Regions from separate parts of the Enterobacter kobei genome, predicted to be linked through region 4. Evidence: predicted binding sites of a transcription regulator. Region 4 holds the regulator's gene; each other region holds the start of a gene.

Region 1 (6,040 bases), 160 kb from region 4:
GTTCTGACTGCAGTAGTCTGAATAGACCTCAGGCACATAAAGCATCGGGCTGTTTTCAAAGTTACGACGCAGCTGAATGGCGTTTGCTGACTCGCGCAGCAGGTTAAGCTCATCAATCAGCGTTTTTTCGTATTCCCGCACCACTTCCATCGGACGCAGACGACGGCCATCAGGTAACAAACGTGGTACCCAGCGCGCCAGACGATAAATCAGCTTCATGTCAGCTTTGATGACCGGCAGGATATCCGGGCGGATCACCTTGATCACCACCTCTTTGCCGTTCTCTTTCAGACGCGCGGTATGCACCTGAGCAATAGACGCCGACGCCAGCGGGGCTATTTCGAAATCGTCAAACCAGGTTTCAACGGGAAGATTACCCATTGCCTCTTCGATCTGTTTCTTTGCCCTCACTCCGTCAAACGGGGCAACACGGTCCTGCAGCATTGCCAGTTCATCGGCAATATGAGGCGGGAAGAGATCGCGGCGGGTTGAGAGCATCTGTCCGAACTTAATCCATACCGGGCCAAGCTCCTGCAGCGCCAGACGCAGACGTTCACCCAGCGGCTGACCTTTATGACGATTAGGCATCCAGAACAACATCCGCCGCCAGATTCTAAGCGGCAGCGTGATACGCATTTTGGGGATAAGCTCATCGAGCCCGTAACTCAAAAAGGTGTGGACGATAAAATAGAGGCGCCGAATTTCACCAGGCGTCATTTGCCCTCCAGTTTTTCCAGCCGTTTGGTTAATGCATCAACCGCACGTTCAACAGCAGCGGTTTCTTCCGCAAACCATGCCACTTCCAGCGGACCGGGGGCCATGCGCCACTCTTCAGTCAGGACTTCTGCGGCATAGCGCTGCTGCCGTTCCAGATTTTTGCGCAAGAACGCCGTGCCGCCATGAATAGCTTTCCCGATCCCTTCAGCGGCGATGTCACCAATAAAAGGCGCGAGCAGTTCTGCCGGGTCAAACTCCGCCAGATCGCTGAGCGCAACGAAGTTTTGTACGACCTGGATGTCGCCCTCCACTTCCAGCTCACCGCTGCGGATAAGCGCCGTCAATTGCTGGCGATCGCGCAGTTTTGGCAGCACGCTCATATGGGTAATGACCGAGCAATCCGCCTCGCCTTCCCACTCACCCAGAACATCGAGCTGGCGTTCGCTGAAGACCAGCACGAGCGGCGTTGAGAACTCTTTTAATACAATGCGCAGGACCTTCCCGTTAAGTCGCTGACGTGCAGCTTTTAGCGCCGGCGCGCGATACAGGAAGGCATTGAGCACATTCTCGATGCCTGCGGTGACTAAGGGTTTAAAGGGCACGGGACACCTCCACTCAGAATTTGTAACCGCGATGCAGCGCAACGACACCCGCCGTCATGTTGAAGTATTCAACGTTCTCAAATTCCGCATCCTGCATCATGGCTTTTAGGGTGTCCTGATCCGGGTGCATGCGAATGGACTCCGCCAGATAGCGGTAGCTCTCCGCGTCGTTCGCCACCAGTTCACCGATACGCGGCAGCACGTGGAAGGAATAGGCGTCGTAGGCTTTGCTCAGCGGCTCAATGATCGGTTTAGAGAACTCGAGCACCAGCAGACGTCCACCCGGCTTCAGTACACGGTACATGGAGCGCAGCGCTTTTTCTTTGTCGGTGACGTTACGCAGGCCGAAGGAGATCGTGATGCAGTCAAAGGTATTATCCGGGAATGGCAGCGCTTCGGCGTTAGCCTGCACGTATTCCACATTGCCCACCACGCCGATGTTACGCAACTTTTCGCGTCCCATTTTCAGCATGGAGTCATTGATATCGGCCAGAACAACGCGGCCAGTTTCACCCACCAGACGGGAAAACTTCGCCGTCAGATCGCCTGTTCCACCAGCTAAATCCAGCACGGTTTGTCCACGGCGCACACCGCTGCAGTCAATGGTGAAGCGTTTCCACAAGCGATGAATGCCGAACGACATTAAGTCATTCATCACATCGTACTTCGCCGCCACGGAATGAAATACGTGGGCCACCATGTCAGCTTTCTGCGCTTTGGCGACAGTCTGAAAGCCAAAGTGCGTCGTGTCTTGTGAATCGTCAACCATCTCAGAGCCTGCTAATCAGTCAAATGTTCGTGAAGTGTAACAGATTGGGCGCGTTTGCCCTACGATTCAACCGCCGTGATAGAAACGTGTCGGCGGCTCGTCAGACGATAAATCCGTCGTTAACTCGTTGTCTTCGCTGGGTGTCTTTTGTTCATCTGCGCCTTCACGCAGACGGAACTCTTCGTCTTGCGCCGTGGCCTGCTCCACCAGTTCCGGATTAATCTCGCGTTTGACCTCCACCCCCAGGCCGCGGAATGCTTCAGCCTGAGCAAGTAGGTTGCCCCGCCCGGAGGCGAGTTTTTTCATCGCCTGACGGTAGTTATCCTGCGCACGGTCCAGGCTTTGCCCGACCGAGGACATATCGTCCACGAAGAGGCGCATTTTGTCGTACAGCTTGCTGGCACGCTCGGCAATCTTCTGTGCATTGCGGCTCTGGTGCTCATAGCGCCACAGGTTAGCAATGGTACGTAATGCCACCAGCAGGGTGGTGGGGCTCACCAGCATAATATTATTTTTGAGCGCTTCGGTGATCAGTTCGGGCTGTCTGTCGAGGGCCAGCAGGAACGCCGGTTCGACCGGAATAAACATCAGCACATAGTCCAGCGAGCGCAGCCCCGGAAGCTGCTGATAATCTTTTCTGCCCAGCAGTCGGATATGGTTACGCACGGAGGCAATATGCTCCTGCAGCGCCGACTCGCGCGTGTAGTCGTCTTCCGCATTAAAGTAACGCTCATACGCCACCAGCGTCATTTTGGCGTCGATCACCACATCTTTCCCCTGCGGCAGACGCACAATGACGTCTGGCTGCATCCGCGAGCGGGCATCGCTCTCGATACTCACCTGCGTTTCGTATTCATACCCCTCGCGCAGGCCAGAGGCCTCCAGCACGCGGGTGAGCACCACTTCTCCCCAGTTACCCTGGGTTTTGTTATCCCCTTTTAGCGCCCGAGTGAGGTTGACCGCCTCCTGCGCCATTTGCGCATTCAACTGCTGAAGATTACGAATCTCGTGCGCCAGCGTGTGCCGCTCGCGGGCTTCCTGTCCAAAGCTGTCCTGCACCTGACGGCGAAAACCGTCCAGCTGTTCACGCAGCGGCGTCAGCAGACTGTTCAGACTCTGGCGATTCTGTTCGTCAACGCGGCGGTTGCTGTGTTCGAAAATGCGGTTGGCGAGATTCTCAAACTGCTCGCTGAGGCGCTGCTCGCTGTTAATCATCTGACGGATTTTGTCTTCCGCATGCAGCTGCGTGGATTCGAGGCGGGTAGTCACTTCGCGGAGATCGGCCTCCAGCGACGTGTTGATATCACGCAGGTTGCGCAGTTCGTTATTGAGCAGCTCGCACTCGTCGCGCCAGTGGTCACTTAGCGCAAGCTGTTGCTTTACCGCGCTGAGCTCGGCGACGATCTCTTCGCGCTCCGCCAACTGATCGGCCTTCTGCTGCGCATGCTGGTAGCTGGAAATCAGCCAGCCTATCGCAACGCCCGCCAGCGCAATCACCGCATAAATCAGGATTGAGATATCCACAATGCCCCCTGCATCAACGTATTACCCGCACAAAATAGAATTGTGCTGTATAAACGTCCAGTTTGAAAGGGTTTTCCTGCGAGGTGCTACGCAAAAAATAAAGGCCGAACGCGTCGGCCTTTGATTTGAGAAGAGAGGGCTAGATCAGGCGACGAGCCGCTTCCACCACAATTTTCACCGCATGACTTTCGGTCTGCTTCATGGTTTCGGCGTTCGGGATCTCCTGCTGAGTACGGTTGACGATAACGCCCGCCACCATACCGGCACGCAGACCCTGGCTTGCACACATGGTCAGCAGCGTCGCGGATTCCATTTCGTAGTTCATTACGCCCATGGACTGCCACTCTTCCATTGAGCCTTTGAAACGGCTCACAACGCGGCCAGAGAAGGTGTCGTAGCGCTCCTGGCCCGGGTAGAAGGTGTCGGAAGAGGCGGTTACGCCAACGTGGGTGGTCGCGCCCACGGACTTCGCGGCTTCAACCAGCGCGGTGGTGCATTCGAAGTCAGCCACTGCCGGGAATTCCATAGGCGCAAAGTGCAGGCTTGCCCCGTCCAGACGAACGGATGCCGTCGTCACCAGTACGTCGCCCACGTTGATGTGCGGCTGAATCGCGCCGGTCGTGCCGATACGCAGGAAAGTACGAATGCCCAGCTGCGCCAGCTCTTCAACTGCAATAGAGGTAGACGGACCGCCGATACCGGTGGAGCACACAATCACCGCTTTGCCATCCAGCTCTGCACGCCAGGTGGTGAATTCACGATGGGCAGCCAGTTTGACCGGCTTATCCATCAGCGCGGCGATCTTTTCCACACGCTCAGGGTCGCCAGGGACGATAGCGAGCGTAGCCCCTTGTAAATCATTTTTAGTGAGGCCGAGATGAAAAACATCAGACTTAGACATAGGTGACTCCTCTGTGGGTCGGTTAGTCAGAAGAAGTAAAACGGTACTTTACAGAAGCAGTAAGCATAATTTCGTGATGCATCTCACCATGAATGAAAATGATTGCAGTGAATTTCCATCAAAAAGTGATTTACATCACATTAACAAGTTATATCGTCAGGTGCTGCACAAAAGATAGACCGTTTAAGGCACTGTGAGTTGTTAACCTGGTGTCTATATTTACCTTTGCGCTAACTCATTGGTACGGAGAATGCCATGACTGAAAAAACCGGTTTTGCACCTGCTGCAGCCCCGCTTGCTTCAACCATCGTTTCAACCTCAGAAGAGGCCATTACGGCGGGAGAGACCTCCATTCCCTCTCAGGGGGAGAATATGCCTGCCTGGCACGCACGACCAAAATCGGCAGACGGTCCGCTGCCCATCGTGATTGTGGTTCAGGAGATTTTTGGGGTTCACGAACATATTCGCGACCTCTGCCGTCGCCTGGCACTTGAAGGATATCTGGCCGTTGCGCCAGAACTCTACTTCCGTCAGGGCGATCCAAACGACTATAGCGATATTCCAACGCTGTTCAGCAATCTGGTCAGCAAAGTCCCGGACGCGCAGGTGCTGGCCGATCTCGACCACGTTGCCAGCTGGGCGGCGCGTAACGGCGGCGACCCGCACCGTCTGATGGTCACCGGCTTCTGCTGGGGCGGACGCATTAGCTGGCTGTATGCCGCACACAATCCGCAGCTCAAAGCGGCTGTCGCCTGGTATGGCAAACTGGTGGGCGAGAAAACGCTGAATTCGCCAAAACATCCGGTGGACATCGCCACTGAGCTCAATGCCCCGGTGCTGGGTCTGTATGGCGGCCAGGACACCGGTATTTCGCTTGATTCGGTAGAAACCATGCGCCATGCGCTACGGGCAGCCAATGCCAATGCTGAGATTGTGGTGTATCCGGATGCCGGACATGCGTTTAACGCAGATTACCGTCCGAGTTATCACGCGGAATCGGCGAAAGATGGCTGGCAGAGAATGCTGGCGTGGTTTAGCCAGTACGGCGGGAAGAAATAAACACTTCGCAGCCCCGGCGAAAGCCGGGGCTGCGTCAGGGCTTACTCCAGGCCCAGATGTTTCCACAGCTCGTCCATCGGCAGCGTGGCCAGGGCGATACGCTCATCCGCCGCACCATACCAGATATGCAACGTGTCATTACGCACCAGCGCCCCGCAGGTAAAGACGACGTTACCGAAAAAGCCTTCACGCTCATAGGGCGCGCTCGGCTCCAGCAGCGGTACGGAAGATTTGGCGATGAGGGTGAGCGGATCCTCAAGATCCAGAAGCAGAGCGCCCAGGCAATAACGCTGGCTAGCGTCAACGCCGTGATAAATCTCCAGCCAGCCGCGCGCGGTCTTGATCAGCGGCGCGCCGCCACCCGACTTCAGCGCATCCCATTCGTCTCCCGAGCGTCCCAGCAGATGCCGGTGGTTTCCCCAGTGCAGCATATCGGGCGATTCGCAGATCCAGATTTCCGGGTGGCCG
Region 2 (6,040 bases), 1.8 Mb from region 4:
CCATCATCACCCGCTACGCCAACGACTGGCGGATGCCGGTCTTCCCGATTGAAAACGGTATTGGCGTGATTGAGTCCTGGGACGGCGTCAACCCGATTGAGGACACCTACCGCATCGACTACCACCGGGCGCATATCGACGCAATGAAAGCGGCGATGTTCGAAGATGGCGCAGAGGTCATCGGCTACCTCGGCTGGGGGTTAATCGACATTCTCAGCTCCCAGGGCGACATGCGTAAGCGCTACGGCGTGGTCTACGTCAACCGAGAAAACCACGACCTGAAAGACCTGAAGCGCGTGCCGAAGAAAAGCTACGCCTGGCTGAAACAGGTCATTCATACCAACGGACGCGAGATGTAAGCCGTACGCTGCCGGGCCGTTTTTGTGACTGATTGATGGGAACTATCCGCTATGTCTGAAACAAAAATCACACCGCATATGCAGTCCTTTGTCGATAAATTTGTTGAGTTCTCGGCGCGCCTGGCAAACCAGGTGCACCTGCGCTCCCTGCGCGATGCCTTCGCCACGGTGATGCCGATTTTCATCCTCGCCGGTCTGGCGGTGCTGGTGAACAACGTGGTGTTCCCGTGGATTTTTGACGGCGACACGCTCACGCAGTTTAAGGTCTGGGGGGAGGCGATAATCAACGGCACGCTGAATATCGCCGCGCTGCTGCTGGCCCCGATGATTGCCTGGTCGCTGGCGCGCAATAAAGATTTCGACAATCCGGTTTCGGCAGTGGTTATCGCCGTCAGCAGTTTTATCATCATGATGCCGATGCGCCTGCAGTTGACGCCCGTCGGCAGTGAGACCACGGTGAACGTCACTCAGGTACTGACGTTCGCCAATATCGGCTCTACCGGGATTTTTGCCGGAGTGCTGATCGGGCTACTCTCAACGGAGCTGTTTATTGCCATTTCGCGGCTAAAGGCGCTGCACATTTCGCTGGGGGAAAATGTGCCTCCGGCGGTGAGTAAATCCTTTACCGCGCTGATCCCAACCATTCTGACATTGTCAGTATTTGCCGTGCTGGCAGCACTGCTGGCAAACGTGCTGCACACGGACCTGATCCATCTCATCACGACCTTTATCCAGCAGCCGCTGCGGCTGATCAACACCAGCCTGCCGGGAACGATTTTTATCTACAGCTTCGGTAACTTCCTGTTCACGCTCGGGATTCATCAGTCGGTGGTCAACAGCGTGGTACTGGAACCGTTCCTGCTGATCAACACCAACGAGAACATGCTGGCCTTTGCCAATGGCCAGCCCATCCCGCATATCATCAACAACATCTTCGTGCCGACGTTTGGAATGGTGGGCGGGACGGGCAGCACCATTTCGCTGCTGATCGCCATCTTTATCTTCTCCCGGCAGAAGTCGGCGAAGCAGGTGGCGCGCCTGTCGCTGGCGCCCGGTTTATTCAACATCAACGAGCCGGTGATTTTTGGCCTGCCGATTGTCTTTAACCTGCCGCTGATGATCCCGTTTGTGCTGTTGCCCGCGATTGGCATTTACGTTGCCTGGCTCTGCACCACGCTGGGGTTAATGTCGCGCTGCGTGGTGATGATCCCGTGGACCACGCCGCCGATTCTGAGCGCCTGGCTGGCCACGGCAGGGGACTGGCGGGCGGTGGTGGTGCAGTTGGCAATCATTGTTTTTGGTGTATTCTTCTACCTGCCTTTCCTCAAGATTGCCGAGCGAGTGGCGTTGAAAAACAGCGGGATAGAAAACTAACTGAAAGGAAGGACGATGGCGGCGAAGTACATCACCATAGCGCGGGAAATTAAAAAACGCATTATCAGCCAGCAGTACGCCGCCAACGAACCCCTGCCGGACCAGTTTGCGCTGGCGGCGGAGTTCAGCACCAGCCGGATGACCATCCAGCAGGCGATGCGCCAGCTGATTGTCGAAGGTCTGGTTTATACCCGTCAGGGGCAGGGCACCTTTATCCGCAAAAACTTCCTTCAGCTTTCCCAGTGGGATCTCTCCGGCAGCGACTATTTTGGTGCCACCAAAACCTGGGAACATCTGGGTAAGGTCACGAGCCAGGTGGTGCATTTTGAACTGCGCTTCCCGAACGAGAAAGAGCAGGCGTCGCTGATGATTAATGCCGATGCCCCGGTCTATGACTTTATTCGCCTGCGTTTATTAAACGGTGAACCGATGTCGCTGGATTCAACGGTCATGCCGATGACCCTGGTGCCCGGCCTGACGAAAAGCCATCTTGACGGTTCGGTGTTTCAGTATGTTCAGGAGACGCTGGGGCTGAAAATTATGGGGTCATACAGGGTGGTGCGGGCGCTAAAACCCAATGCGCTGGACAGGCAACATCTGGTCTGCGAGGAAACCGATCCGGTGCTGGAGGTGGAGCAGGTCATTTATCTGGAAGATGGCACGCCGCTGGAATATGCCCACTGCCACTATCGGTACGACCACGGCGGGATCGTTATCGTGAATAACGGGTAAAAAAAAAGCGGGCATCGAAGCCCGCTTTTTTAATGCTCGTTATTAGTTCAAACGCACCGGCATACCGGAGCGGTTCTGCACGGCCTGGTCAACGATGGTCGTTTCCACGTCAGGCTGAGAGGTCACCGCCTGCACCGCGCTGTTCAGCGTAACAGGGACGACTTCGTTGTTGTTGATCTGGTCTTCGCTGGTAGACAGCGGGTTGTGCACTTCAATGTAACGGCTACCGTCTGGCTCAGTGGTGGCTTTTACCGGTTCGTTAATGAACTGCACGCGCGTACCGACCGGCACGTTTTCGAACAGGAACTTGATGTCGTCGTTACGCAGACGCACGCAGCCGTGGCTTACGCGCAGGCCGATACCGAAGTTGGCGTTGGTGCCGTGAATGGCGTACAGACGGCCAATGTACAGCGCGTACAGACCCATCGGGTTATCCGGGCCGGCTGGCACAACGGCTGGCAGCGGTTCGCCGGCAGCAATGTATTCTGCGTGCATTTTGGCGGTAGGGGTCCAGGTTGGGCCCGCTTTCTTACGCTCAACTTTGGTGGTCCAGTTCATTGGGGTGTCTTTACCCAGCTGGCCGATACCGATTGGCAGCACGATAACGGTGTTGGTGCCTTTCGGGTAGTAATACAGACGCATTTCGGCGCTGTTAATGACGATACCTTCATGAACGGTATCCGGCAGGATCAGCTGCTGAGGAATATTCAGTACGGTACCCGCTTTTGGCAGATACGGGTCAACGCCCGGGTTTGCTTCCAGCATGTTGGACAGGCCCAGCTGGTACTGTGCGGCGAAATACTCCAGCGGCTGAGAGTTACCTTCTGGTACCGTCACCACCTGGTTTTCGCCCACCAGACGGCTTCCGTCTGTCGGCAGGGGATACGTCACCGCAGACGCGGTCTTACAAAAACCTACTACGGCTAACGCCGCCGCAAAAAGCGTTGTTAATTTCATGTTCATGTTGTGCGAGGTATCTAAGCCATTCAGGCGATGAGTTGATAAGTCTGAATCTATGATGGGAGCGCATTATATGTGCATTCCCGCTCGCAGGGAATTCAGATGTGTACGAAATCACATTTTTTTCGATTTTGTTAAAGTTTAGTGGATTGCCGCAACACGGGATCTCAATTCGGAATTGTGGCATAATGCCGTGTTTATCACACTTTTCGCAGGAATCTCCCCGTGTTAGTTACCAGCAACGTCACTATGCAGTTTGGCAGTAAGCCGCTGTTCGAAAACATTTCCGTCAAATTTGGCGGCGGCAACCGTTACGGCCTGATTGGTGCCAACGGTAGCGGAAAATCCACCTTTATGAAGATCCTCGGCGGCGACCTGGAGCCGACGCTTGGCAACGTGTCGCTCGATCCGAACGAGCGCATCGGTAAGCTGCGTCAGGATCAGTTCGCCTTCGAAGAGTTCACCGTGCTGGACACCGTGATCATGGGGCACGCGGAGCTGTGGGAAGTGAAGCAGGAGCGCGATCGCATTTACGCCCTGGCTGAAATGAGCGAAGAGGACGGCTACAAAGTGGCCGAACTGGAAACGCATTACGGCGAGATGGATGGCTATTCAGCTGAAGCGCGTGCGGGCGAGCTGCTGCTGGGCGTGGGCATTCCTGTTGAACAGCATTACGGCCCGATGAGTGAAGTCGCGCCAGGCTGGAAGCTGCGTGTCCTGCTGGCGCAGGCGCTGTTCTCTAACCCGGACATCCTGCTTCTCGACGAACCAACGAACAACCTGGACATCGACACCATCCGCTGGCTGGAGCAGACGCTGAACGACCGCGACAGCACCATGATCATCATTTCGCACGACCGTCACTTCCTGAACATGGTCTGTACGCACATGGCGGATCTGGACTACGGCGAGCTGCGCGTGTACCCGGGCAACTACGACGAATACATGACGGCTGCGACCCAGGCGCGTGAACGCCTGCTGGCCGACAACGCCAAGAAGAAAGCGCAGATTGCGGACCTGCAATCCTTCGTCAGCCGCTTCAGCGCGAACGCCTCTAAGTCTCGTCAGGCGACGTCCCGCGCCCGTCAGATCGACAAAATCAAGCTGGAAGAAGTCAAAGCTTCCAGCCGTCAGAACCCGTTCATCCGCTTCGAGCAGGACAAGAAACTGTTCCGTAACGCGCTGGAAGTGGAAGCCCTTACCAAAGGCTTCGATGAAGGTCCGCTGTTTAAAAACTTCAACCTGCTGCTGGAAGTGGGCGAGAAGATTGCCATTCTGGGGGCCAACGGCGTGGGTAAATCCACCATGCTGAAAACCCTGGTGGGTGAACTGCAGCCGGACAACGGCACCGTGAAGTGGTCAGAAAATGCGCAGATTGGTTACTACGCGCAGGACCATGAATACGAGTTCGAAAACGACCTGACCGTGTTTGACTGGATGAGCCAGTGGAAGCAGGAAGGCGACGACGAGCAGGCGGTGCGTAGCATTCTGGGTCGTCTGCTGTTCAGTCAGGACGACATCAAAAAGCCGGCGAAAGTGCTGTCCGGTGGTGAAAAGGGTCGCATGCTGTTCGGCAAGCTGATGATGGAAAAACCCAATATTCTGGTAATGGACGAACCGACTAACCACCTGGATATGGAATCTATCGAATCGCTTAACATGGCGCTGGAGATGTATCAGGGCACGCTGATCTTCGTCTCTCACGACCGTGAATTCGTCAGCTCGCTGGCGACCCGCGTGATCGAAATTACGCCAGAGCGCGTGGTGGACTTCACCGGTAACTACGAAGATTACCTGCGCAGCAAAGGTATCGAGAGTTAAAAAAAGCCGGGTGGCGGCTTAGCCTTACCCGGCCTACGTTCCATTCCCTCTCCCTGTGGGAGAGGGTCAGGGTGAGGGCATCAGGCCGCACTACACCACCCAATCACACCTTTCTTCACCATTCACCAGCAGCTTACGTTTTTCCCCCGTCGGTAACGACACCTTCAGCGCGTTCCATGCCGGACGATAATCACCGCGTGCACCGATGTTCAGGTTGACGGTTGCCCCGTCGCACACCATTTCCCACGCCACCCACAGCGCATTGCCGTTCTGGTAGCCCCAGGACTCGCCGTCATCTTCAAACAGCAGGCCGGACGTGGTGCCGACGCCTTTCACCGGGAACAGCTTCAGCTCGCGGGTATCGTCTTTTTCGGCGCTCACGTGACGGATGCGCTCGCTGAGCGGCAGAGCGGCACCGGCGCGCACCAGCAGCGGCAGTTTCTCCAGCGGCGCGTCGAGGACGATCGCTTGCCCGCCAGCGAACCATTCGTGAGTGTAGAAATCGTACCAGCCGGTTTCGTTATCCGGCAGCCAGACGTGGCGTTTACGCTGCCCGGCCTCGACGATGCTGGCGACAAGGAGGTCGCGGCCCAGCAGGAAGTCATCGCACTCTTCGAAGGTCCGCGCGTCGTGCTCGTGGTCGAGGAAGGTCGGGCGCAGCATCGGTTCGTCGTCGGCGTGCGCCTGCCAGAGCAGGGTGTAGAGATAGGGCAGCAGACGGTAGCGCAGCTCAATCGCACCGCGAATAGCGGGGGTGACGCCCGGGTACATCCACGGCTCGTTGACCGTGTGGT
Region 3 (6,040 bases), 2.2 Mb from region 4:
GGCCGTTATCTGATGATTGGTGCCGCCGAACACGGGTTTATTGATACGCTCAACAACCTGGCGCTGATTTGCGAAAGCGATCTGCTGGGTGAGCGCGTCGCGCGGCGCCGTCAGGACAGCCGTCGAACCATTAACCCGGACACGCTGATCCGTAACCTGGCCGAACTGCATCCGGGCCAGCCCATTGTTCACCTGGAACATGGCGTTGGGCGCTATCAGGGAATGACCACGCTGGAAGCCGGCGGCATCAAAGGTGAATACCTGATGCTGACCTACGCCAACGACGCCAAACTGTATGTTCCGGTGTCATCCCTGCATCTGATCAGCCGATACGCGGGTGGCGCGGAGGATAACGCCCCGCTGCACAAGCTGGGCGGCGATGCCTGGGCTCGCGCGCGCCAGAAAGCGGCGGAGAAAGTACGCGACGTGGCGGCCGAGCTGCTGGATATCTACGCCCAGCGCGCGGCCAAAGAGGGCTTCGCCTTTAAGCATGATAAAGAGCAGTACCAGCTGTTCTGCGACAGTTTCCCGTTTGAAACCACGCCGGATCAGGCCCAGGCCATCAACGCCGTATTGAGCGACATGTGCCAGCCGCTGGCGATGGACCGCTTAGTCTGCGGCGACGTCGGCTTCGGCAAGACCGAAGTGGCGATGCGCGCCGCCTTCCTGGCGGTTGAAAACAACAAGCAGGTGGCGGTGCTGGTGCCGACCACCCTGCTCGCCCAGCAGCACTTCGACAACTTCCGCGACCGTTTCGCCAACTGGCCGGTGCGCATTGAGATGCTGTCACGTTTTCGCAGCGCCAAAGAGCAGACGCAGATCCTCGAACAGGCAAGCGAAGGCAAAATCGATATTCTGATAGGTACGCACAAGCTGCTGCAAAGCGACGTGAAGTGGAAAGATCTGGGGCTGCTGATCGTCGATGAAGAGCACCGCTTCGGGGTGCGCCATAAAGAACGCATCAAAGCGATGCGCGCCGACGTCGATATTCTGACCCTGACCGCAACGCCAATTCCGCGTACGCTGAACATGGCGATGAGCGGCATGCGCGATCTGTCGATTATCGCCACACCACCGGCGCGTCGTCTGGCGGTGAAAACCTTTGTCCGCGAGTACGATAATCTGGTGGTACGCGAGGCGATCCTGCGTGAGGTACTGCGCGGGGGCCAGGTTTATTATCTTTATAACGACGTTGAAAATATCCAGAAAGCCGCGGACAGGCTGGCCGAGCTGGTACCGGAAGCGCGTATTGCCATCGGCCACGGGCAGATGCGCGAGCGCGAGCTGGAGCGGGTGATGAACGACTTCCACCACCAGCGCTTTAACGTACTGGTGTGTACCACCATCATTGAAACCGGCATTGATATCCCGACGGCGAATACCATCATTATTGAGCGTGCGGATCACTTTGGTCTGGCGCAGCTTCATCAGCTGCGCGGTCGCGTCGGCCGTTCGCATCATCAGGCTTACGCCTGGCTATTGACCCCGCATCCGAAAGCGATGACCACCGACGCGCAAAAGCGTCTGGAAGCCATCGCCTCGCTGGAAGACCTCGGTGCAGGCTTTGCGCTGGCCACGCACGATCTTGAGATCCGTGGTGCCGGCGAACTGCTGGGCGAGGATCAGAGCGGCTCCATGGAAACCATCGGCTTCTCGCTCTATATGGAGCTGCTGGAAAACGCGGTTGATGCCCTGAAGGCCGGACGCGAGCCGTCGCTGGAAGATCTCACCAGCCAGCAGACCGAGGTCGAGTTGCGTATGCCGTCCCTGCTGCCGGATGATTTCATTCCTGATGTGAATACCCGCCTGTCATTCTACAAACGCATTGCCAGCGCGAAGAATGAAAATGAGCTGGAAGAGATCAAAGTGGAACTGATTGACCGCTTTGGCCTGCTGCCCGATGCGGCGAGAAATCTGCTGGATATCGCGCGGCTGCGCCAGCAGGCGCAGAAGCTGGGGATCCGCAAACTTGAAGGTAATGAAAAAGGCGGCGTCATTGAATTCGCCGAGAAGAACCACGTCAACCCGATGTGGCTGATTGGCCTGCTGCAAAAACAGCCGCAGTATTTCCGCCTGGATGGGCCAACCCGTCTGAAATTTACCCAGGAGCTGGCGGATCGCAAAACCCGTATGGACTGGGTGCGTAACTTTATGCGGCAGCTCGAAGAGAACGCGGTCGCGTAATCTGACCTCCCCCCGTTAGCCAGTGCTGCCGGGGGGACAATTTACAAACTCTTTGCACTTCACCCGATCTTCCCGACACACCCTTTCGCCATAATTATCATTAACACCTTATAAAACAATAACCTTATCATTTATATGGATTATGGTGATGATGACCTCTTCGCGTTTTACCCGCTGGATAACCCTGTTTACGCTGGCTGCCGCCGTCGCGGTTGCACTTCCCGCTCGCGCAAACACCTGGCCTCTTCCACCGCCTGGCAGCAAGCTGGTCGGGGAAAACCGCTTTCATGTGGTTGAAAATAATGGCGGTTCACTGGAAGCCATTGCCAAAAAATATAACGTCGGTTTTCTGGCTCTGCTGCAGGCGAACCCCGGCGTCGATCCGTATGTCCCGCGCGCGGGCAGCGTACTGACGATCCCGTTACAAACTCTCCTGCCGGATGCCCCGCGCGAGGGGATCGTCATAAACCTGGCTGAGTTACGTCTCTATTATTATCCGCCGGGTAAAAATGAAGTGACCGTCTACCCTATCGGTATCGGTCAACTGGGCGGCGACACCCTGACACCGACGATGGTGACGACCGTCTCGGATAAACGGGCGAATCCAACCTGGACGCCAACGGCCAACATTCGCGCCCGTTATAAAGCCCAGGGCATCGATCTTCCCGCGGTTGTTCCGGCTGGCCCGGATAACCCAATGGGGCACCACGCGATCCGCCTGGCGGCATACGGTGGGGTTTACCTGCTGCACGGAACGAATGCCGACTTTGGCATCGGCATGCGCGTCAGCTCCGGCTGTATTCGTCTGCGCGATGACGATATCAAAACGCTGTTCAACGTCGTTACGCCAGGGACTAAAGTGAATATTATCAATACGCCGATTAAAGTCTCTGAGGAGCCGGGCGGCGTACGACTGGTCGAGATTCACCAGCCGCTCTCAAAAAATATCGGCGACGATCCGCAGACGTTACCCATTAACCTAGATGCTGCGATGGTGAGCTTTAAAACGAATGCGAATACCGAGAGCCAGGTGATGGAACGTGCGATGGAGGCCCGGTCAGGCATGCCGACCGATGTCACCCGGCATCACGATATCGTTCAGCAGTCGATGTAAAACAGAACGCAAAACGCCCTGCTTAGCAGGGCGTTTTTTATTGCAGTGGCATAAATGAGGGTTTATGCCCGGCTTATTTGTAGATGACAGCCGTGCCGTGCAGCGTGTTAGGACCGGTCACAGAGGTGATGCGGTAGGATTTTGCACCCATTGCTTCCGCTTTTTGTGCCAGCTGATCTTCCAGTGAACCCAGGTTAGTCCCGGCAGACGCAGAGATCGTCCCGACTTTATGCTGATCGGCTGGCGTTGACTGAACTTGTACAGCAGCAAAGCTTGCGAAAGAAAGTGAACTCAGTACGGCTGCAGCGATGAGGGTTTTTACGTTTTTCATGATGTTTACCTTTGGCAGATGAATTTGGAGGTCGTTAGCGATTTAGTTAACGATCGATAGGTAAATCATAAATGTGATCCAGCTCACGCGTCAACACAATTTTATAACGAGCATTAATTAATTTTTAAAGTCGTTAATTTTCATACATATATGATTAATTTATTTTTAAGCATTCTGCACTGGTGGTGGGTTGCGTTTATTTTTATAATGGTTATTCAACAAATCAACAGAGGACCAACGGCAAATGACAACCGACGTCACGAGTTGTGCGAAGAAAAGCCGTGGCCGACCAAAAGTGTTTGACAGGGATGCAGCGCTTGATAAGGCCATGACTCTCTTCTGGCAACATGGGTATGAAGCGACCTCGCTTTCCGATCTGGTAGAAGCCACCGGCGCCAAAGCACCGACGCTCTATGCTGAATTTACCAACAAAGAGGGGCTGTTCAGGGCAGTGCTGGACAGATACATTTCGCGCTTTGCAGCGAAACACGAAGCCCAGCTGTTTTGTGAAGAGAAAAGCGTTGAACAGGCGCTACGGGATTACTTCACCGCCGTTGCCACCTGCTTCACCAGTAAAGATACACCCGCGGGCTGCTTTATGATTAACACCTCCGCCACCCTGGCGGCAGCGTCGAAAGAGATCGCCAATACGGTGAAATCGCGTCATGCCATGCAGGAAGAGACCCTCAGCGCATTTCTGGCTCAACGCCAGCAGCGCGGTGAAATTCCCGCGCATTGTCAGCCGCAGATGCTGGCGCAGTACCTGAGCTGTATTTTGCAGGGTATGTCGATCAGCGCGCGTGAAGGCGCGACGCTGGAAAAACTGCAGAATATAACCGAAACCACACTACGCTTGTGGCCTGAACTCCTCAAAATTTGAGGTAAAAAAAAGCTCCTCAGCCTGAGCGCTTGAGGAGCTAAGTTCAGAGAACATCTTTTTTACACTTTGTTATTCAGTACCAGCTGGCCATTTCCATCCAGTGGGATTTGCGTTCCTGGGTCTTTATCCATACGGATTTTGCCCTGCTGATCGCCAATTTTGTAGGTCACGTCATAACCCAGCATTTTCTCCGACTTGTCATAGACGGTTTTACAACGCTGCTGAGTCGTGGTGTAAGTATCGTTATCCTGCATCGCACCCTGCACCTGGTTGCCGGCATAGCCGCCACCCAGCGCACCAACGACGGTCGCGACATCTTTACCCCGGCCACCGCCAAACTGGTGACCAATTACCCCACCCGCTACTGCACCCAGAACAGAGCCGGCAATACGGTTTTCATCCTGTACCGGACGACGGTGGGTCACGGAGACGTTACGGCACTCCTGACGAGGGGTTTTTACGGTTTCTTTAATGGGAGTAGCAGAAACCACCTGCGCATACTGCGGGCCGCGATCTAATACGTTGAGACTGGCAACAGCAGCCACACCTAACGCCGCTGCGACACCAATCCCTATACCCGCCAACATAGATTTATTCACGGGACTTCCTCCTTTGTTGCTATTGGTAACAATTTTGCAATGAAGCCACGGCTTCGCCAATAAGACAAAGGATCAAAAAGTGGACACTGGAGAGGGATATATCATGTTTAGGAGAACTCTTAAGCACCTAATCCATGACGGGCAGCATGATATGCTAAAAACTCCCTCCGGAGGGCCCGGAGGGAGTGAAAGATTAGTGGAGTTTAAGACGCGGACGGATGACGCGGTTGATTCTGCCCACCAGCATCATCAGACCCGTTTTGAAGTAGCCGTGCAGTGCGATCTGGTGCATACGGTACAGTGAAATATAGACAAAGCGTGCTATGCGCCCTTCTACCATCATCGAGCCACGCATCAGGTTACCCATCAGGCTACCGACGGTAGAGAAGTTGGACAGCGATACCAGAGAGCCGTGGTCTTTATAGACATACGTCTTCATCGGTTTGCCTTTGTACTGCGCCAGAATATTATGCAGCACCAGGCTTGCCATCTGGTGTGCAGCCTGAGCACGCGGCGGCACGAAGCCACCTTCAGGGCGCGCGCAGGAAGCACAGTCGCCAATCGCAAAGATTTCCGGGTCGCGCGTGGTTTGCAGCGTTGGCTCCGTCACCAGCTGGTTAATGCGGTTCGTTTCCAGACCACCGATATCTTTCATAAAATCAGGCGCTTTGATACCTGCCGCCCAGACCATCAGATCCGCTTTGATGTACTCGCCGTCTTTGGTGTGCAGACCGCCTTCGTCGGCGCTGGTCACCATCGTCTGTGTCAGCACCCGCACACCCAGTTTGGTGAGTTCATTGTGCGCCGCACCGGAGATACGCGGAGGCAGCGCCGGGAGGATGCGTTCACCGGCTTCGACCAGCGTGACGTTCAGCGCGTCGTTTGTTAACCCTTTATAGCCGTAGCTGTGCAGCTGTTTCACCGCATTGTGC
Region 4 (6,040 bases):
CTCAGCAAAATCACCCAGCCGACGCTGATTATTCACGCCAAAGATGATCCGTTTATGGATCATCACTCTATTCCCGCGCAGGAATTCCTTCCCGACAATGTTCACTATCAGTTGACTGAACATGGCGGCCACGTTGGGTTTATTGGCGGGACGCTGCACCGCCCGAAAATGTGGCTGGAGGCGCGTATTCCTGACTGGCTTACTCCTTATCTGGACGGTGCAAAATGATCATCCCCTGGCAGGATCTGTCTCCCGAAACGCTCGATAATTTGATTGAAAGCTTTGTATTACGTGAAGGCACCGATTATGGTGAACATGAACGCTCACTCGAGCAGAAGGTCAACGATGTAAAACGCCAGCTGAAAAGCGGCGACGTGGTGCTGGTGTGGTCAGAACTGCATGAGACGGTCAATATCATGCCCCGCAACGCGTTTCACGGCTGACCTTCCAACCTTTTCAGTCAGGGAGTTGCTATGTCTGCCAGACATCCCATTATTGCCGTTACAGGGTCGAGTGGTGCGGGAACGACCACCACCAGCCTCGCGTTTCGTAAGATTTTCGCCCAACTGAATCTCCGGGCGGCGGAGGTCGAAGGCGACAGTTTTCACCGCTATACGCGACCTGAAATGGACATGGCGATCCGTAAGGCGCGCGATCTGGGTAAACACATCAGCTATTTCGGTCCCGAAGCCAATGACTTTGGCCTTCTTGAGCAAACCTTCCTGGAGTACGGTCAGAGCGGCAAAGGGCAATCGCGTAAGTATCTGCATACCTATGATGAAGCTGTGCCGTGGAATCAGGTGCCGGGCACCTTTACCCCCTGGCAGCCGCTGCCGGAACCCACCGATGTGCTGTTTTATGAGGGATTACACGGCGGCGTAGTCACCCCACAGCATGACGTGGCGCGTCATGTGGATCTGCTGGTTGGCGTGGTGCCTATCGTGAACCTGGAGTGGATCCAGAAGCTGACGCGCGACATGAGCGAGCGCGGCCATTCGCGCGAAGCGGTGATGGATTCGGTGGTGCGCTCCATGGAAGACTACATCAACTACCTCACGCCACAGTTCTCCCGCACGCACATTAACTTCCAGCGCGTGCCGACGGTGGACACCTCTAACCCGTTCGCGGCGAAAACCATCCCGTCGCTGGACGAGAGCTTTGTGGTGATCCACTTCCGCAATCTCGAAGGCATTGATTACCCCTGGCTGCTGGCGATGCTGCAGGGCTCGTTTATTTCGCACATGAATACGTTAGTGGTACCAGGCGGAAAAATGGGGCTGGCGATGGAGCTCATCATGACGCCGCTGGTGGAGCGGTTGATGGAAGGGAAGCAGATTGCGTGAGTTGTTCTGCCCGGTGGCGCTGCGCTTACCGGGCCTACGTTCATGCTTTTGTAGGGCGGGTCAGCGAAGCGCCACCCGCCAAAAGATTAAGCCTCGATCACTTCATACGAATGCGTGATTTTTACCGCTTTCTCCAGCATTAACGCCACAGAGCAGTATTTTTCCGCAGACAGATCCACCGCACGCGAAACCGCCGCGTCTTTAAGCGCTTTACCGGTGACCACAAAGTGCAGATTAATGTGGGTGAACAGGCGTGGCGCCTCTTCGCGACGTTCTGAGGTGAGTTTAACCTCGCAATCCGTCACGTCATGACGACCTTTTTGCAGAATCGACACCACGTCAATCGCGCTGCATCCACCCGCCGCCATCAGCACCATTTCCATTGGGCTGGGGGCTTTATCGCCGGAGTTACCGTCCATCAAAATCTGGTGCCCTGACGCGGATTCGCCCAGGAACGTTAAACCTTCAACCCATTTCACGCGCGCTTGCATATTCTTTGACTCCAACGTTGCATTTTCGGTGACAGATTACGCGTGCGTTACATTTCTCGCAACGGAAGGCGACCTGCATCATGCTGAAGCGAGACACCAGGAGACACGCGGCGAAAGCTATGCTAAAACACTCAGGATGCTACAGTAATACATTGACGTTACACATGTATGCAGAGGACATCAAACTTTACTGGCTGCGAAACGTTACGACAGCCGACTTCCCAGGGTATGGGTAAGAATTCGATTGCAACCCCAGAGTCCGGATGCATCTGATGACTCTGGTGACAGCTTATAACAGAGGATAACAGCGCATGGTGCTTGGCAAACCGCAAACAGACCCGACTCTCGAATGGTTCTTGTCTCATTGCCACATTCATAAGTACCCATCGAAGAGCACGCTGATTCACCAGGGTGAAAAAGCGGAAACGTTGTATTACATCGTCAAAGGCTCGGTGGCAGTGCTGATCAAAGATGAGGAAGGGAAAGAGATGATCCTTTCTTATCTGAACCAGGGCGATTTTATCGGTGAACTGGGCCTGTTTGAAGAAGGCCAGGAACGTAGCGCCTGGGTTCGTGCAAAGACAGCATGTGAAGTGGCTGAAATTTCTTACAAGAAATTCCGTCAGTTGATTCAGGTAAACCCTGACATCCTGATGCGTCTTTCTTCCCAGATGGCGCGTCGTCTGCAGGTCACATCCGAGAAAGTGGGTAACCTCGCCTTCCTGGACGTCACCGGTCGTATCGCGCAGACCCTGCTGAACCTGGCGAAACAGCCAGACGCCATGACCCACCCGGACGGCATGCAAATTAAAATTACCCGTCAGGAAATTGGTCAGATCGTCGGTTGCTCCCGCGAAACGGTGGGTCGTATCCTGAAAATGCTGGAAGATCAGAACCTGATCTCTGCCCACGGTAAAACCATCGTGGTCTACGGAACGCGTTAATTCCGCTCAAACGGCGTGCCATCGCAAGGTGTCACGCCGTTTTTGTCTCTATTCCCCATGTGGCGCAGGCTGATCTATCACCCGGAAGTTAATTACGCACTGCGACAAACGCTGGTGTTGTGCCTTCCTGTGGCCGTGGGCCTGCTTCTGGGACAACTCCAGCAGGGTCTGCTGTTTTCTCTCGTTCCCGCCTGCTGCAACATCGCCGGTCTGGACACGCCGCATAAACGCTTTTTCAAACGCCTGATCGTTGGCGGTTCGCTGTTTGCTGGCTGTAGCCTCGCCGTGCAGCTTTTACTGGCGCGCGATATTCCGCTGCCGCTGATCCTGACCGTACTGGCGATGAGCCTCGGTGTTACCGCAGAAATCAGTTCCCTGCACGCCCGCCTGCTTCCCGCTTCACTGATTGCCGCCATCTTCACCCTGAGCCTCGCCGGGAATATGCCGGTGTGGGAGCCGCTGCTGATCTACGCCCTCGGCACGCTGTGGTACGGGCTGTTTAACTGGTTCTGGTTCTGGCTGTGGCGGGAACAGCCGCTGCGTGAATCTCTGAGCCTGTTGTATGTGCAGCTTGCGGATTACTGCGAAGCCAAATACACCTTGCTGACCCAGCATACCGACCCGGAAAAATCCTTACCGCCGCTGCTGACGCGCCAGCAAAAGGTGGTGGATCTGATAAGCCAGTGCTATCAGCAGCTGCATATGCTCGCCGCCAACAAGAATCACGAATATAAACGCCTGCTGCGCACCTTCCAGGTGGGGCTGGATCTGCAGGAGCATATCTCCGTGAGCCTTCATCACCCACAAGAGGTGCAAAAGCTGGTCGAGCGCAGCCACGCCGAGGCGGTGATCCGCTGGAATGCGCAGACCGTCTCCGCGCGCCTGCGGGTGCTGGCGGACGACATTCTCTATCACCGCTACCCCACGCGCTTTAACATGGATAAACAGCTCGGCGCGCTGGAGAAAATTGCTCGTCAGCATCCGGATAACCCGGTCGGCCAGTTTGCCGCCTGGCACTTCAGCCGCATTGCCCGCGTGCTGCGCACCCAGCGCCCGCTGTATCCCCGCGACCTGATGGCGGATAAGCAAAAACGTCTGCCGCTCCTGCCAGCACTCAGAAGCTATCTCTCTCTTAAGTCTTCTGCCCTGCGCAATGCCGCGCGGATTAGCGTTATGCTCAGTATCGCCAGTCTGATGGGCATGGCGCTGCATCTGCCGAAACCGTACTGGATCTTAATGACCGTGCTGTTTGTCACCCAGAACGGCTACGGCGCCACGCGGGTACGTATTCTGCACCGGGCAGGCGGCACGATGGCGGGGCTGATTATTGCGGGCGTAACGCTACACTTCCACGTTCCCGAGGGGTATACCCTGGCTGGGATGCTGGTGATTACGCTGGTGAGTTACCTGATTATCCGCAAAAACTACGGCTGGGCGATGGTGGGCTTTACGGTGACGGCGGTATATACCCTTCAGCTGCTTACGCTAAACGGCGAACAGTTTATCGTTGCCCGCCTGATCGATACGCTGATTGGCTGTCTGATTGCCTTTGGTGGCATGGTCTGGCTGTGGCCGCAGTGGCAAAGCGGATTGCTGCGCCAGAACGCCCACGACGCGCTGGAGGCTGACCAGCAGGCCATTCGTCTGATCCTGAGCGACGACCCGCAGCCCTCCCCGCTGGCGTATCAGCGGATGAAAGTTAATCAGGCGCACAACGCCCTGTTTAACTCGCTCAACCAGGCGATGCAGGAGCCAGGCTTTAACGCGCACTATCTGGCGGACATGAAGCTCTGGGTCACGCATAGCCAGTTTATCGTCGAGCATATTAACGCCATGACCACCCTGGCGCGCGAGCACACGATGCTGACGCCGGATCTGGCGCAGCGTTATTTGCAGTCGTGTGAAATCGCCCTGCAGAGGTGTCAGCAGCGTCTGGAGTATGACGCGCCGGGTGAGTCGGGGGATTCGAACATTCTGGAAGCGCCGGAAACGCTGACTCACGGGCCGATGAGCACCCTGGAGCAGCATTTGCATCGCGTGCTGGGCCACCTGAACACCATGCACACCATTTCGTCGGTGGCATGGCGTCAGCGTCCTCATCATGGCATTTGGTTAACGCGCCGGTTAAAACGAACCGAGTATTAGCCTTTAACGATCTTCGCGACCGCTACGGCAAAGCGGGTTAACCCGTCTTCAATGTCTTTCTCTTCCACCACCAGCGACGGTGCGAAACGCATCACGTCTGGCCCCGCATTCAGCACCATTACCCCTTCGTGGGCGGCAGCATGCAGAAAATCGCGGGCGCGGCCTTTGTACTGTGGCGTGAGCTCGGCACCGATCAGCAGACCCATGCCACGGATTTCGCTGAACACATCATACTGGTCATTGATCTTTTGCAGATGTTTTACGAACAGCTCACGCTTCGCATTCACGCCGTTCAGCACTTCTGGGGTATTGATGATATCGAATGCCGCCCCCGCCACAGCGCTCGCCAGCGGGTTACCGCCATAGGTTGAGCCGTGCGAACCGACATGAAACGCAGAGGCGATCTCCTGAGTCGTCAGCACCGCACTCACCGGGAAACCACCGCCGAGCGCTTTGGCACTGGTCAAAATATCCGGCGTCACGCCGTAGTGCATATAAGCGAACAGATCGCCGGTACGTCCCATTCCGCACTGCACTTCATCAAACACCAGCAGCGCCTGATGCTCATCACACAGCGCGCGTAGCCCTTGCAGGAATTCCGGGGTGGCCGCCGTCACGCCGCCTTCGCCCTGAATTGGCTCCACGACTACCGCGCAGGTGTGGTCGTCCATCACCGCTTTCACCGCATGCAGATCGTTAAACGGCACATGGACGATATCGGCCGGTTTTGGGCCAAAGCCGTCGGAATACTTCGGCTGGCCGCCGACGGAGACGGTAAAGAACGAGCGCCCGTGGAAGGCGTTGTGGAAGGCGATGATTTTGGTTTTGTACGGGCTGTGACGCGTCGTCGCGTAATAGCGCGCCAGCTTAAAGGCGGTTTCGTTGGCTTCGGTGCCGGAGTTCATAAACAGCACACGCTCGGCAAACGTGGCATCAATGATTTTGCGGCCCAGACGCAGCGCCGGCTCGTTGGTGAATACGTTACTGGTGTGCCACAGGGTTTCGCCCTGGGTTTTCAGCGCCTCCACCAGCGCAGGATGGCAATGACCCAGCGCCGTGACCGCAATACCGCCCGCGAAATCCACATACTCTTTTCCCTGCTGATCCCAGACGCGGC

The links. Region 4 encodes CRP, which controls carbon source genes, mostly activating them, when cyclic AMP is high. Its sites were predicted from a motif close to ATGTGANNNNNNTCACAT; they were not measured.
Region 1: a site for CRP is predicted at 4,637-4,654, ahead of udp (uridine phosphorylase). Genes of this name have one in related genera too.
Region 2: a site for CRP is predicted at 3,528-3,545, ahead of ldtB (L,D-transpeptidase). Genes of this name have one in related genera too.
Region 3: a site for CRP is predicted at 3,701-3,718, ahead of bhsA (multiple stress resistance protein BhsA). Genes of this name have one in related genera too.

The regions. Positions count from the first base shown of each region.
Region 1 covers NZ_CP017181.1:4,624,416-4,630,455, forward strand. The annotation lists gene ubiB (ubiquinone biosynthesis regulatory protein kinase UbiB) at 1-717, opposite strand, end outside; gene ubiJ (ubiquinone biosynthesis protein UbiJ) at 714-1,319, opposite strand; gene ubiE (bifunctional demethylmenaquinone methyltransferase/2-methoxy-6-polyprenyl-1,4-benzoquinol methylase UbiE) at 1,333-2,088, opposite strand; gene rmuC (DNA recombination protein RmuC) at 2,155-3,612, opposite strand; gene udp (uridine phosphorylase) at 3,752-4,513, opposite strand; gene BFV64_RS22480 (dienelactone hydrolase family protein) at 4,769-5,572, shown strand; gene BFV64_RS22485 (glycoside hydrolase family 130 protein) at 5,614-6,040, opposite strand, start outside.
Region 2 covers NZ_CP017181.1:1,425,417-1,431,456, forward strand. The annotation lists gene BFV64_RS06775 (glycoside hydrolase family 1 protein) at 1-359, shown strand, start outside; gene BFV64_RS06780 (PTS sugar transporter subunit IIC) at 411-1,733, shown strand; gene BFV64_RS06785 (GntR family transcriptional regulator) at 1,749-2,465, shown strand; gene ldtB (L,D-transpeptidase) at 2,508-3,428, opposite strand; gene BFV64_RS06795 (ABC-F family ATPase) at 3,651-5,246, shown strand; gene BFV64_RS06800 (glycoside hydrolase family 31 protein) at 5,337-6,040, opposite strand, start outside.
Region 3 covers NZ_CP017181.1:1,802,616-1,808,655, reverse strand. The annotation lists gene mfd (transcription-repair coupling factor) at 1-2,184, shown strand, start outside; gene ldtC (L,D-transpeptidase LdtC) at 2,333-3,298, shown strand; gene bhsA (multiple stress resistance protein BhsA) at 3,372-3,629, opposite strand; gene comR (TetR family copper-responsive transcriptional repressor ComR) at 3,874-4,509, shown strand; gene BFV64_RS08640 (glycine zipper 2TM domain-containing protein) at 4,569-5,108, opposite strand; gene BFV64_RS08635 (NAD(P)/FAD-dependent oxidoreductase) at 5,302-6,040, opposite strand, start outside.
Region 4 covers NZ_CP017181.1:4,468,685-4,474,724, forward strand. The annotation lists gene BFV64_RS21765 (hydrolase) at 1-228, shown strand, start outside; gene BFV64_RS21770 (YheU family protein) at 225-443, shown strand; gene BFV64_RS21775 (phosphoribulokinase) at 474-1,343, shown strand; gene BFV64_RS21780 (OsmC family protein) at 1,430-1,834, opposite strand; gene crp (cAMP-activated global transcriptional regulator CRP) at 2,146-2,778, shown strand; gene BFV64_RS21790 (YccS/YhfK family putative transporter) at 2,836-4,923, shown strand; gene argD (bifunctional acetylornithine/succinyldiaminopimelate transaminase) at 4,920-6,040, opposite strand, start outside.